DNA from 3 places in the Bacillus sp. 37MA genome. Region 2 is predicted to be linked to each of the others. Evidence: riboswitches for the same ligand, from Rfam matches in the RefSeq annotation. Region 2 holds a riboswitch; each other region holds the start of a gene.
The links. Region 2 has a riboswitch for S-adenosylmethionine ahead of metK (methionine adenosyltransferase). Riboswitches for the same ligand answer to the same signal wherever they lie in the genome.

Region 1 (4,266 bases), 1.9 Mb from region 2:
TCCAGGCGAATATACAGCTGCCTACACATTTACAGAAGCAGGTGCGTTCACCGTGAAAGTTCATGTTGAAAATGACGAAGGACTACATGAACATGAAGAGCATCAAGTGGATGTGAAATAATAAACAACTCAAGTCATACTTGTCATAAAGAAGTGAGTGGTCCATATTTACCTTATTATTGTCAACCCATCATCAGGAAGTGGGAACGCCCGGTCACTTTGGACAAAAGTGGAACGGCACTTAAAAAAGAAGCACGTCCAGTACGATGCACTGATCGGCGGTTCGGAAGCATCGGCACGTGAATTTGTCTGGCAAAAAATGCAGGAAGTTAAAGTAAAAGCCGTAGTGGTCATTGGCGGTGATGGAACAGTCAATGCTATTTTGCAGGATGTTGTCTATACGGATACAGCGATCGCTGTTTTACCAGCAGGTTCAGGAAATGATATCGCCCGCATTTTCGGTTTAACGGATCATCCAGGTCAATTTGTAGATCAGTTGCTTACCGCCCGCAAACGAAAACAGATTGATGTAATGAAAGTGAATACGAGCTATGGATTAACGGTCGCAGGAGCAGGACTTGACGCAGATATTGCGGAGCGTATAAATAGAGCATTTTATAAAAAGTGGTTTAATAAGATAGGGGCCGGTTCATTTACTTATATGATCGGAACGATTTTATCGTCACTGTTATTTAAACCATTTAAAAGCACAATCATGATTGACAATGACAAGTTCGTATCAGATGAAACGTGGCTACTTGCCTGCGGAAACACATCATCTTACGGCGGGGGACTCGTTATTTGTCCGTATGCACACCCGATAGACGGTGTATTAGATGTAACGATGCTTCATACAGTGAAGCGGAGAAATATTCTCTTTCAGCTGTTCCCGGCACTATTGCGTGGTACCCCTGTTTTGAAGCAGGGTGTTACCTATAAAAAAGGGAAAGTCGTGAAAATCGATACTGATAGACCGATTTCCATTATGGTCGATGGGGAACAGATCGGTACAACCCCGGTTCAAGTTACTGTTCATGCAAAAGCACTCCATCTTATTTTAACAACATGAAAGAGACGCTTCGCAATTTGCGAAGCGTCTCTTTTTTAGTTTACTACCTGGAATACGATATGACGGTTCATAACCGGTTTCAGCTTAAAAAGAACATGTGTTTTTATTTCTTTTTTCATTACCGCTGAGACGGCCAAAGTGAGGGGTAATGATTGGATGAATAATGTTGCGCGGTGATCAATGTAGCGGGTAATCTGATCTTTGTAAAACAATTCGCGCTTTGCGATTTTCTCCTCTGTTTCTTTCGTAAGCTGCACAGCAAATTGTGTAACAGAATATTCGACTCCTCCAAAAAATTCAGCTACTGTCATAACACATGACACTCCTTCCTCCAATCCATTTGTCAATACTTATGTATATATCTTAACATAAAATTTACAAAAGATTAATATTTAATTAAAGAAAATTTATAATCTCCATATTTATATGCTGTAAACTTTTGTTTATACATAAAGAATTGAGAAAGATGAGTTTTTTATTCGATATTGTCACAGCTGTTGACAATTTCAAAGTATAACACGTATAAAATAGAGAAAAACCCTGAGCTTGTTCAATCAATTGTTAGTGTCCATGAAAAAGCGATTGACTTTATTAATAGTAACCCGGATGAAACAAAAACGTTAACGATTGCAGATATTAAAGAAACGACGAAACAGGAACTGCCTGTAGATATCGTTGACAGCGCATGGAAACGGATTACGTATACAGCAGATATTAATGAAGAAGTGGTAAAGGAATTTGCTGCATTGATTGACAAACAATTTATACAATAAAAAGGTTGTCATTGAGCTCATTTTCCTGTACATTTAAAAAATAAGACTAATTAAACATACCTTATCAAGAGAAGCGGAGGGACTGGCCCGATGATGCTTCAGCAACCGGCCTCGCAGGGCAAAGGTGCTAAATCCAGCGGACCGACACCGTCCGGGAGATGAGAAGAAGTGTAAAAACAAGCCTTCTTCCATGAAGGCTTGTTTTTTTATGAAAAGGAGCGATAGTGATGACAAATATTGAAACGAAATTAGCGCAAATTGGCAACCGGACAAATAATCCAACAGGTACAATTAATCCGCCTGTTTATTTTTCTACAGCGTACCGTCACGAAGGGATCGGTATGTCAACGGGGTACGATTATGTACGTACTGGCAATCCGACACGTGAAGTCGTTGAAAAAGCGATTGCAGACCTGGAAGGAGCGGATGCAGGTTTTGCTTTTTCATCTGGCATGGCAGCCATTCATACGCTGCTATCTTTATTTGAGCCGGGTGATGAATTTCTCGTTTCAGCTGATCTGTATGGCGGCACATACCGTCTGTTTGAAAAAGGATGGAAAAAGTTCGGCCTGGCATTTACATACGACAGCTTTGAGGATTTGACTAAAACGAAAAAGCACGTTTCAAATAAAACGAAAGCCATTTTCTTAGAAACACCAACGAATCCATTAATGAAGGAAACAGATATTGCTTCAGTTGCTTCTTTTGCAAAAGAACATAACTTAATTTTAATTGTTGATAATACGTTTTATACACCGGTGCTGCAGCGTCCGATCGAGCAAGGGGCTGACATCGTTCTCCATAGCGCGACGAAATATCTAGGCGGTCACAATGATGTACTTGCTGGACTTATCGCAGTAAAAGGAGAAGAGCTCTCGGCAAAAGTATTTGAATTTCAAAATGCGATTGGTGCGGTGCTGTCACCGTTTGATTCCTGGCTGCTTGCCCGCGGGATGAAAACGCTCAGCCTGCGTATGAAGCAGCACACGGAAAATGGGCAAAAAATCGCTGCGTTTTTAGAAACACACGATGATATTTTAGATGTGTTATATCCCGGACAAGGTGGGATGCTTTCATTTCGTTTAAAATCGGAAGAATGGGTCAATACATTTTTGCGAAATATGAAGTTAATTTCATTTGCGGAAAGCCTTGGGGGCGTAGAAAGCTTCATTACGTATCCTGCGACGCAGACACATATGGATATTCCTGAAGATGTACGAATCGCAAATGGTATCTGTAATAAGCTTCTGCGTTTCTCAATCGGTATTGAGCACGTGGAAGATTTGATGGGGGATTTAACGCAAGCATTTGAAAAGATGAAAGGATGATTAGATGAGCGACTATACATTTCAAACAAAATTGCTTCATAACAGCCATAAATTTGATCCGCATACAGGGGCAGTTAGTGTACCGATTCAGCACGCATCAACCTTTCACCAATCCGATTTTGATTCATTTGGCCAGTACGATTACAGCCGGTCTGGAAATCCGACGCGTGAAACACTTGAAGCGGCGATTGCGGAACTAGAAGGAGGCGTACGCGGATTTGCGTTTGCATCCGGCATGGCGGCGATTTCAACCGCGTTTCTTCTATTATCTAAAGGAGATCATGTCGTCGTAACAGAAGACGTATACGGCGGCACATTCCGCATGGTAACAGCGGTATTGACACGATTCGGTATTGAACATACATTCGTTGATATGACGGATCTCGATGCAGTTGCGAAAGCGATTCAGCCAAATACGAAAGTTATTTACATGGAAACACCGTCCAATCCTCTTTTAAAAGTGACCGACATTGAAGGGATCGTCAAACTTGCGAAAGCAAATGACTGTCTAACATTCCTTGATAACACGTTTTTAACGCCTGTATTGCAGCGTCCAATCGAATTCGGAGTCGACCTTGTTTTACACAGTGCAACGAAGTTCTTATCGGGCCATAGCGATGTGTTAGCAGGTCTTGCTGTCGCAAAGGATGAAAACATCGCATCAAAGGTTTATGCGCTTCAAAACTCATTTGGTGCCGTATTAGGAGTACAGGACTGCTGGCTCGTACTGCGTGGATTAAAAACATTGTCTGTCCGGCTAGAACAATCACAAAAAGGTGCGGCTGAAATAGCAAATTATTTAGCTTCGCATCCGCGCGTGAAAAATGTGTATTATCCAGGTCTGGCTGCTCATCCAGGTCATTCTATACATTTCCGCCAGGCATCAGGGGGAGGCGCTGTTTTATCATTTGAACTTGAAAATGAAGACGCTGTTCGTCAGTTTAGCGCCAATGTAAAGATTCCGGTTTTTGCCGTAAGTCTTGGTGCGGTTGAATCAATTTTATCGTATCCGCCAAAAATGTCTCACGCCGCGATGCCGCCAGAAGAACGGAATAAACGTGGCATAACAGACGGTCTTCTTCGTTTGTCAGTAGGT
Region 2 (4,266 bases):
CGGCATGGGGTCCATCATTTTAGATAATGCTGAAATTGGTGAAGGTGCGTTCATTGGTGCCGGCAGCCTCGTTCCGCCTGGCAAAATCATCCCACCGAACACAATGGCATTCGGGCGTCCCGCTAAAGTCATTCGCGATGTTACTGAAGAGGACCGGAAAGATATGGAACGAATCGTCCGCGAGTATGCGGAAAAAGGACAATATTATAAATCCATTCAAAAATGATGTACAAGATATGCTAACAAAAGTATGGAAATGAACGTTGCGTTTTTAACCTGTGATCCGATCATTTATTGGTAGATCCCATCAGCTGTCATAAAAGCATACCATCATAAAAAAAAGACTGCCTGAAAGTCAAATAACTTTCAGGCAGCTTTTTATTATTTTGCTTCTGATTTCAAAAGCTCAGCTTTGTCCGTACGTTCCCATGGAAGATCCACGTCCGTACGCCCAAAGTGGCCGTATGCCGCTGTTTGACGATAAATAGGACGGCGCAGATCAAGCATGTTAATAATTCCTGCTGGACGAAGGTCGAAGTTTTTGCGAATTAGGTCAACAAGAACTTCTTCTGACACTGTACCTGTTTCAAATGTGTCAACAGCAATCGATACCGGCTGTGCTACACCGATTGCGTATGCAAGCTGAACTTCACATTTATCCGCAAGACCCCCAGCCACAATATTTTTTGCCACGTAACGAGCTGCATAGGCCGCAGAACGGTCTACTTTCGTCGGATCTTTACCAGAGAATGCCCCACCGCCATGACGAGCATATCCGCCATACGTATCAACGATGATTTTGCGGCCTGTTAAACCTGCATCCCCCTGTGGTCCGCCGATCACAAAGCGGCCTGTCGGGTTAATGAAAAATTTCGTTTCACTGTCGATCAATTCAGCCGGTACGACTTCATTAATGACATGTTCGCGAACTTCTTTTTGAATTTGCTCAAGTGTAATTTCTGGATGATGTTGAGTTGAAATAACGATTGTATCCACACGAACCGGCTGACCATGTTCATCGTATTCAACCGTTACTTGCGTTTTACCATCCGGACGAAGGTATTCAAGCACTTCATCTTTACGTACCTGTGTCAGACGACGTGCAAGTTTATGTGCGAGTGAAATGGGCAGCGGCATTAATTCCGCTGTTTCATTGCATGCGTAACCGAACATTAAGCCTTGGTCACCGGCACCGATTTCGTCGATTTCTTTATCCGTCATCTGGCCTTCACGTGCTTCGAGTGCTACGTTTACACCGGCTGCAATATCGGGTGACTGTTCATCAATCGATGTCAATACACCAGCTGTTTCGTAGTCAAATCCATATTTTGCACGTACATACCCAATTTCTTTTATCGTTTCACGAACGATTTTTGGAATATCCACATAAGATGAAGTGGTAATTTCCCCGGCAACGAGTACGAGCCCCGTTGTGACAGATGTTTCCGCTGCTACTCGGGCATTCGGGTCTTTGTCAAGAATCGCATCAAGTATCGCATCGGAAATTTGATCACAGATTTTATCCGGATGTCCTTCTGTTACAGATTCTGATGTAAACAGGCGACGCTGTTTTGTCATGAAAAAATTCCTCCTTTAAATCAGTATGGGTACGGTACTCATATTCCCCCGATGATCCGGAAAATAAAAAAACTCTCCCGGCATAGAGAGAGGAAAGGTTGTTTTTACTCGGGCCTTTCACTCTTATCGTCCAAGGTTGATCCTTGCTCAGGTTTAGCACCTTTTCCGCGTTTTATACGGCAGGTTGCTGGGTTTCACAGGGCCTGTCCCTCCACCGGCTCAGGATAAGAGTATCCGTTCAAGTGTCAATGTTACGAAAGATCATTCATCATGTCAACCGATTTTCCTTAGAAAAAAAGATAAGTTATATGTGCAGCATCATTTGTCGCAGATGAACGGTCAGTAAATTCCCATTGAATCGGACGGAAGAGAAACTTTATATGATCCAATATCACCCTTTCTTATTAATATAGTACACTGATTAAACCCCAAAAACCAAAAAAATTCATTAAAATATAAAAATCTCTTTAATTAGTATAGATTATTAATATTAATGTGTTATACTAATTTCATCTTAATCACAACACATATAAAAATTTCGAAAAGGATGGTTGTACAAATATGAACTCTCTAACTGTTTCCAGCGAAATCGTCGAGCTGCTGAAAGGCTCAAATGTATTACAACAGCCTTCTGTACCTGTACTCGTAGAAAAGGTACTCAAACGCGCTGAAGGTATTTTAACCGCATCCGGTGCGGTTTGCGCCGAAACAGGCAAATATACAGGACGCTCTCCAAAAGACAAATTTACCGTCAAAGAAGCGGCCGTAAAGGATAAAATCGATTGGGGCTCGAACCAACCGATCTCTGAAGAAAAGTTTAATAACTTGTACGATAAAGTCCTACGCCATTTAAAAGAAAAAGATGAACTGTTCGTTTTCAATGGCTTTGCCGGTGCAGATCATAAACATCGCCTGCCCATTCAGGTCATCAATGAATACGCGTGGCACAACCTGTTTGCTCACCAATTGTTCATCCGTCCGACAGAAGAAGAGCTCCGCTCGCATGAAGCGGGATTCACGGTTTTATCTGCTCCGACGTTCCAGGCTGATCCTCTTGTGGATGGCACTAATTCTGAAACGTTCATCATTATTTCATTTGAACAACGCGTCGTGTTAATCGGTGGAACAGAATATGCTGGAGAAATGAAAAAATCGATCTTCTCCGTGATGAACTACCTTTTGCCAGAAAACAACGTATTGTCCATGCACTGCTCGGCAAATGTCGGCTACGAAGGTGATGTCGCCCTGTTCTTTGGTCTTTCCGGCACAGGCAAAACGACGCTTTCTGCTGACCCGAACCGACGCTTGATTGGGGATGATGAGCATGGCTGGTCTGCAAACGGTGTGTTCAATATTGAAGGTGGCTGCTATGCAAAAACAATTGGCTTGACACGTGAAAAAGAACCGCAAATTTACGATGCGATCCGTTTCGGCTCTGTTCTCGAAAACGTTATCCTTGATCATGATACACGCATTCCAGATTACGCTGATAACTCGTTAACTGAAAATACGCGTGCGGCTTACCCGATTCAATCAATTGAGAATATTATTGATCCAAGCATCGCGGGTCACCCACATACAATTATCTTTTTAACAGCTGATGCATTCGGCGTTTTGCCTCCAATCAGCAAGTTATCAAAAGAGCAGGCTATGTACCATTTCTTGAGTGGATACACATCAAAACTTGCCGGTACAGAACGCGGCATTACAAGCCCGGAAGCTACATTCTCAACATGCTTTGGCTCACCGTTCCTTCCGCTTCCTGCAACCGTGTACGCAGAAATGCTTGGCAAAAAAATTGACGAGCATAACGTGCAGGTATTCCTTGTGAACACAGGCTGGACAGCCGGCGAATACGGGACAGGACAACGTATGAAGCTTTCATACACACGTGCGATGATTCAAGCAGCACTTGAAGGAGAACTAAATAACGTTGAAACATACACAACAAAAGTATTCGGTCTCAATATTCCAGTTCAAGTACCAGGCGTGCCTGATGATGTATTAATTCCACGTAAATCATGGGCTGATCAGGAAGCGTTCATGGTCAAAGCACAGGAACTTTCTGCTAAATTCCGTGCTAATTTCAAAAAATTCACCGGTGTTCCTTCTGACATCGAAGTACTTGGCGGACCTAAAATGTAAATATGAAAACCCTCCTGTTCGTCAGGAGGGTTTTCATATTAATTCGTTGATTTTAATGATACAAGTGTATACGTAATGGTTGTCGTATCATTTTGCCACTCCACTTTTTCAATAATTGCTATCCCGCTTTGCTCACTGTCTTTCACTTTGTATACGGCAATCGGAATGCCTATTGGATACAGACGGTAGCCGTTCTTTGTTAATACAAATCTGTTTTCTTCTTCTCTCGTTTCATTTCCTTTCGTGACAATCATTGTGTTTAATTCCATTGGCATGCCCATCATACATTCCCCTTCCCTTTTTCTTTCATCCATACTGCAATTTTCCCGACAATTTTGCGATTTACAGCAGGTGGTATGTAATGATCATACTCGTTAAAATATAATATATCTGCCTTATCCAACTTTTTCTCAAGACGATATGCATGTTCTACGGATACGTTGTCATCAAGCCTCCCGTGAATAATGAACACAGGAGCTGTTATCATCGCTGCTTCGTTTAACGGCGTACGCCAATCATATTGCTCAGGTACTTTATTCGGAC
Region 3 (4,266 bases), 1.4 Mb from region 2:
TGTCTGATCAATGAAAGCGGAAATTTCAAAAAAGATTTTGCGATTAGAGAAACATTAAAGTCTGCATCCCTCTTTTATCCAAATTGGGATCAAAAGCGGGCAGAAGAACTCCTTGAACTCTTTCATTTAAAAAAATCCAAAAAAGTAAAAAGCTTGTCCAAAGGAATGGAGTCGGGGCTCGGCATTACGGTTGGACTGGCCAGCTATTCACCAGTGACGATTTTCGATGAACCATACATCGGACTCGATGCCGCCGCGCGCAGCCGTTTTTATGATTTATTAATAGAAGAATACGAACGCCAGCCACGTCTGTTCATCCTCTCTACCCATCTCATTGATGAAGCAGCAAAATTATTTGAAGATGTGTTTATCATTCATAAGGGGGCCCTTCTTCTTCATCAAGACGTGGAAACATTACGTTCGATGAGCTTTTCGATTACCGGGACGAAAAAAGATGTGACAGAATACTTGAATGGAAAAGCACCCATCCATCGTAAAGAATTTGCCGGACGCATAACAGCTTACGTATATGGTTCTGAATGGAACCGCCATGAAGCGGAACTGTACCGTCTTGACACAGATTCAATTCCGATTCAAGAGCTAATGGTTCACTTAACCGATTCTCGCACAGGAGGTAAAAAATGATGAACAATATAAAAGCGGTTATTCACTACGAATGGACTGGAACGAAAAAAGCAGCCAGTGTGTTTTGGATCATTCTCGGCAGCACCGTGCTGCTTTCCATTATCTCTGCTTATTCGTTTACCGACGGCGAAGTGTATATGGGCGGCACATCGATTGCGTTATTCGCTTATTTGACGATTACCGGATTTATTGCCGTAAAAGACAGCATGTCGTACTGTATACAACGCGGCGCCACCCGCAATCAGTTTTTAGCCGGTATCGGGCTTTCGTTTCTCGTTACTTCGATTATAATGGCAGTTATTCACACGATTTTAGTGGAATTGGCCATCCTGGTGACAAAAGACCTTTTGAATTTGAAAACCGTTCACTTTTTCAGATTATCAGATTTACTGTCAACATCCCCTTCTTTTTTGACCGCAACGGTTGTTGACATGTTACTCTCTTTCTTTTGTCTCGCCACAGCATTTTTAATCGGAGCAATCTTCTTTCGATTCGGCAAAACGATTGGTCTTTCGTTTTTAGCTTTTTGTGGTCTGATATTGATGAACGCTTCTATTCAAACAAAAATCGGATCATTTCTTTTCAGTGATTCTAGCAATGCCATCTTGATGGATTTTGTTATCTTGTTTTTCCTTGGCGTTATTTGTTTTTTTATTACTTGGCTGATCATTCGAAAAACGTCGATTCACCCGTCTATACAGTGAAAATTGTTCTTGACTGAACCGATACGACACGATATGATAATTTTAATTATTCATATAATTTAATAGCCTATTCTTATCAAGAGAAGCTGAGGGTACTGGCCCACGGACGCTTCAGCAACCAGCCGAGACAGGTCAGGTGCTAAATCCAGCAGACTACTAAATTTAAGTCTGGAAGATGAGAAGGAACGGACAACACATACATGTTGAAAAGCCTTCTTGCATTTAGGAAGGCTTTTTTCAGTTCAAATATAGAGAGGACGTTTACAATATGACATTACTTGACAGGCTCAAAACAGACGTGCTTACCGCTGATGGAGCGATGGGCACGCTTTTATATTCACATGGCATTGACTTTTGCTATGAAGAATTAAATACAGAAAAGCCCGAAATCATTGAAAAAATTCATAAAGACTACATTGCAGCAGGTGCTGATGTTATTCAAACGAATACGTATGGGGCCAATGCGATTAAGCTTGCCCGTTATGGCATTGAAAACCGATCACGTGAATTGAATGCAGCGGCGATCGAGATTGCCAAAAAGGCTGCTGCACCAGGTGGACAGTTCGTTCTCGGTACAATCGGAGGTATTCGCGGGATCCGCAAAAGCACCGCAACAAATGCAGAAATTATCGCCTCGGTCCGTGAACAAGCAGAAAGTCTTCTCTCTGGTGACCCTGATGGTATTTTATTTGAAACATATTACGATTTTGAAGAATTGTCTGAATCTGTAAAGGTTTTACGCGAAATGAGTGATGTTCCAATTATTGCTCAAGTTTCCATGCATGAGCCTGGTGTTTTGCAAAATGGATTATCCTTAAATGAGGCATTGCACCGTCTTGAAGGAATTGGCGCTGATGTTGTTGGCGTTAACTGTCGTCTCGGCCCTTTCCATACGATTCAAGCGTTTGAAGGCGTAACACTGCCTGAAAAAGCATTCCTATCCGCGTCTCCCAATGCAAGTCTTCTTGATGTGGAAGACGGCCGGATCGTTTATGAATCAGAAGCGGATTATTTTGGCCGTGCTGCCGTCCTTTTAAGAAACGAAGGCGTCCGGTTAATTGGCGGATGCTGCGGTACGACGCCGAAACATATAGAAGCAGCCAAAAAACGGCTGGTCGGTCTTCCTCCTTTAACGGAGAAAAAGGTAAAAACGAAAAAACCGATTGTCATTCAAGAAGCAAAGCCTAGCACAGATGTATCGATTTGTGAAAAAGCGAAAACGGAGCGAACTGTGATCGTTGAACTTGATACACCAAAAACATTGCTCACAGAAAAATTCATTGAAGGTGCGAATAAATTGTATGACGCAGGTGTTGATGCCGTCACAATGGCAGACAACTCGCTTGCTTCTCCACGGATCAGCAATATGGCGATGGGTGCAACATTAAAATTACAACATGATGTCCGCTCACTTGTCCATATTACGTGCCGTGACCACAATTTAATCGGTCTGCAGTCTCATTTAATGGGGCTTGACGCGCTCGGTCTTCATGACGTGCTTGCGATTACGGGGGATCCAACAAAAATAGGCGACTTCCCAGGTGCGACAGATGTCTATGACGTATCAAGCCCTGAACTCATTCAGCTTATTAAACAGTTGAATGATGGGATTTCATTTTCTGGTAAACCGCTCAAAAAGAAAGCTAATTTTTCCGTTGCGGCGGCGTTCAATCCAAACGTCCGTGTTCTTGAAAGAGCCGTGACAAGATTGGAGAAAAAAATTGAATGCGGTGCGGATTATTTTATTACACAGCCTGTATTTACGAAAGAAAAAATTGTTGACGTATATGAAGCCACAAAACATTTATCAACACCTATATTCATCGGAATTATGCCATTAACAAGTATGCGCAATGCGGAATTTCTGCACCATGAAGTGCCCGGTATTAAATTATCAGATGAGACACTTGAGAGAATGCGTGCATGCGGTGATGATCAAGAGCGTGCTGCCAAAGAAGGTATACAGATTGCGAAAGAACTGCTTGATACAGCAACACAAATTTTTAACGGAATATACATTATTACGCCGTTTTTACGTTATGATATGTCTATGGAATTAATTCATTATATAAATGAACTGGATGCACTAAAAGAGAGAGGGATTGTTCATGCAGACTCATCAAATTGAGAAAGAACTTCAAAAGAGAATACTCCTGATTGATGGAGCAATGGGAACAATGCTGCAAAACGCCAATTTAACGCCGGAAGATTTCGGTGGGGAAGAATACGATGGCTGTAACGAGAACTTGAATTTAACAAAACCGGAAGTGCTTGAACGTATTCACCGTGAATACTTAGAAGCGGGTGCAGATATTATTGCAACAAATACATTTGGCGGAACGCCTGTCGTACTAAATGAATACGATCTTGGCGATAAAGCGTATGAAATTAACTTACGTGCTGTTGAAATTGCCCGCAAGGTCGTCGATGAATTTTCGACACCAGAATGGCCGCGATTCGTTGCCGGTGCCATTGGACCAACGACGAAGACGTTGTCCGTTACAGGAGGCATTACATTTGACGAACTCGTCGATAACTTTGAATTACAGGCGAAAGCACTTATTGAAGGCGGTTCTGACCTGATTTTAATGGAAACAAGTCAAGATATGCTGAATGTAAAAGCAGGCACTCTTGGGATTAGACGGGCGTTTGACGCAGCCGGAAAAGAATTGCCAGTCATGATTTCTGGCACAATTGAGCCGATGGGCACAACACTTGCCGGACAAAATATTGAAGCGTTCTACATTTCAATTGAACATATTAAACCTTTGTCAGTTGGATTGAACTGTGCGACAGGTCCAGAGTTTATGACCGACCACATCCGTTCTCTCTCTGATCTGGCAACAAGCTATGTAAGTTGTTACCCGAATGCCGGTCTTCCGGATGAAGAAGGTAATTATCACGAATCACCTGAATC

Region 1: linked by a shared signal. The riboswitch ahead of A3M5_RS0102500 (methionine biosynthesis PLP-dependent protein) and the one ahead of metK (methionine adenosyltransferase) in region 2 are both predicted to bind S-adenosylmethionine.
Region 3: linked by a shared signal. The riboswitch ahead of A3M5_RS0120475 (bifunctional homocysteine S-methyltransferase/methylenetetrahydrofolate reductase) and the one ahead of metK (methionine adenosyltransferase) in region 2 are both predicted to bind S-adenosylmethionine.

Annotation. Positions count from the first base shown of each region.
Region 1 covers NZ_KB889752.1:460,130-464,395, forward strand. The annotation lists gene A3M5_RS0102480 (FixH family protein) at 1-121, shown strand, start outside; gene A3M5_RS0102485 (diacylglycerol/lipid kinase family protein) at 158-1,069, shown strand; gene A3M5_RS0102490 (hypothetical protein) at 1,105-1,380, opposite strand; gene A3M5_RS0102495 (substrate-binding domain-containing protein) at 1,555-1,842, shown strand; SAM riboswitch class I at 1,901-2,007, shown strand; gene A3M5_RS0102500 (methionine biosynthesis PLP-dependent protein) at 2,070-3,170, shown strand; gene metC (cystathionine beta-lyase) at 3,175-4,266, shown strand, end outside.
Region 2 covers NZ_KB889752.1:2,335,191-2,339,456, forward strand. The annotation lists gene A3M5_RS0112910 (gamma carbonic anhydrase) at 1-226, shown strand, start outside; gene metK (methionine adenosyltransferase) at 382-1,578, opposite strand; SAM riboswitch class I at 1,699-1,809, opposite strand; gene pckA (phosphoenolpyruvate carboxykinase (ATP)) at 2,140-3,723, shown strand; gene A3M5_RS0112925 (DUF2584 domain-containing protein) at 3,762-4,004, opposite strand; gene A3M5_RS0112930 (alpha/beta hydrolase family protein) at 4,004-4,266, opposite strand, start outside.
Region 3 covers NZ_KB889752.1:3,719,060-3,723,325, reverse strand. The annotation lists gene A3M5_RS0120485 (ATP-binding cassette domain-containing protein) at 1-645, shown strand, start outside; gene A3M5_RS0120480 (hypothetical protein) at 642-1,349, shown strand; SAM riboswitch class I at 1,420-1,531, shown strand; gene A3M5_RS0120475 (bifunctional homocysteine S-methyltransferase/methylenetetrahydrofolate reductase) at 1,618-3,477, shown strand; gene metH (methionine synthase) at 3,458-4,266, shown strand, end outside.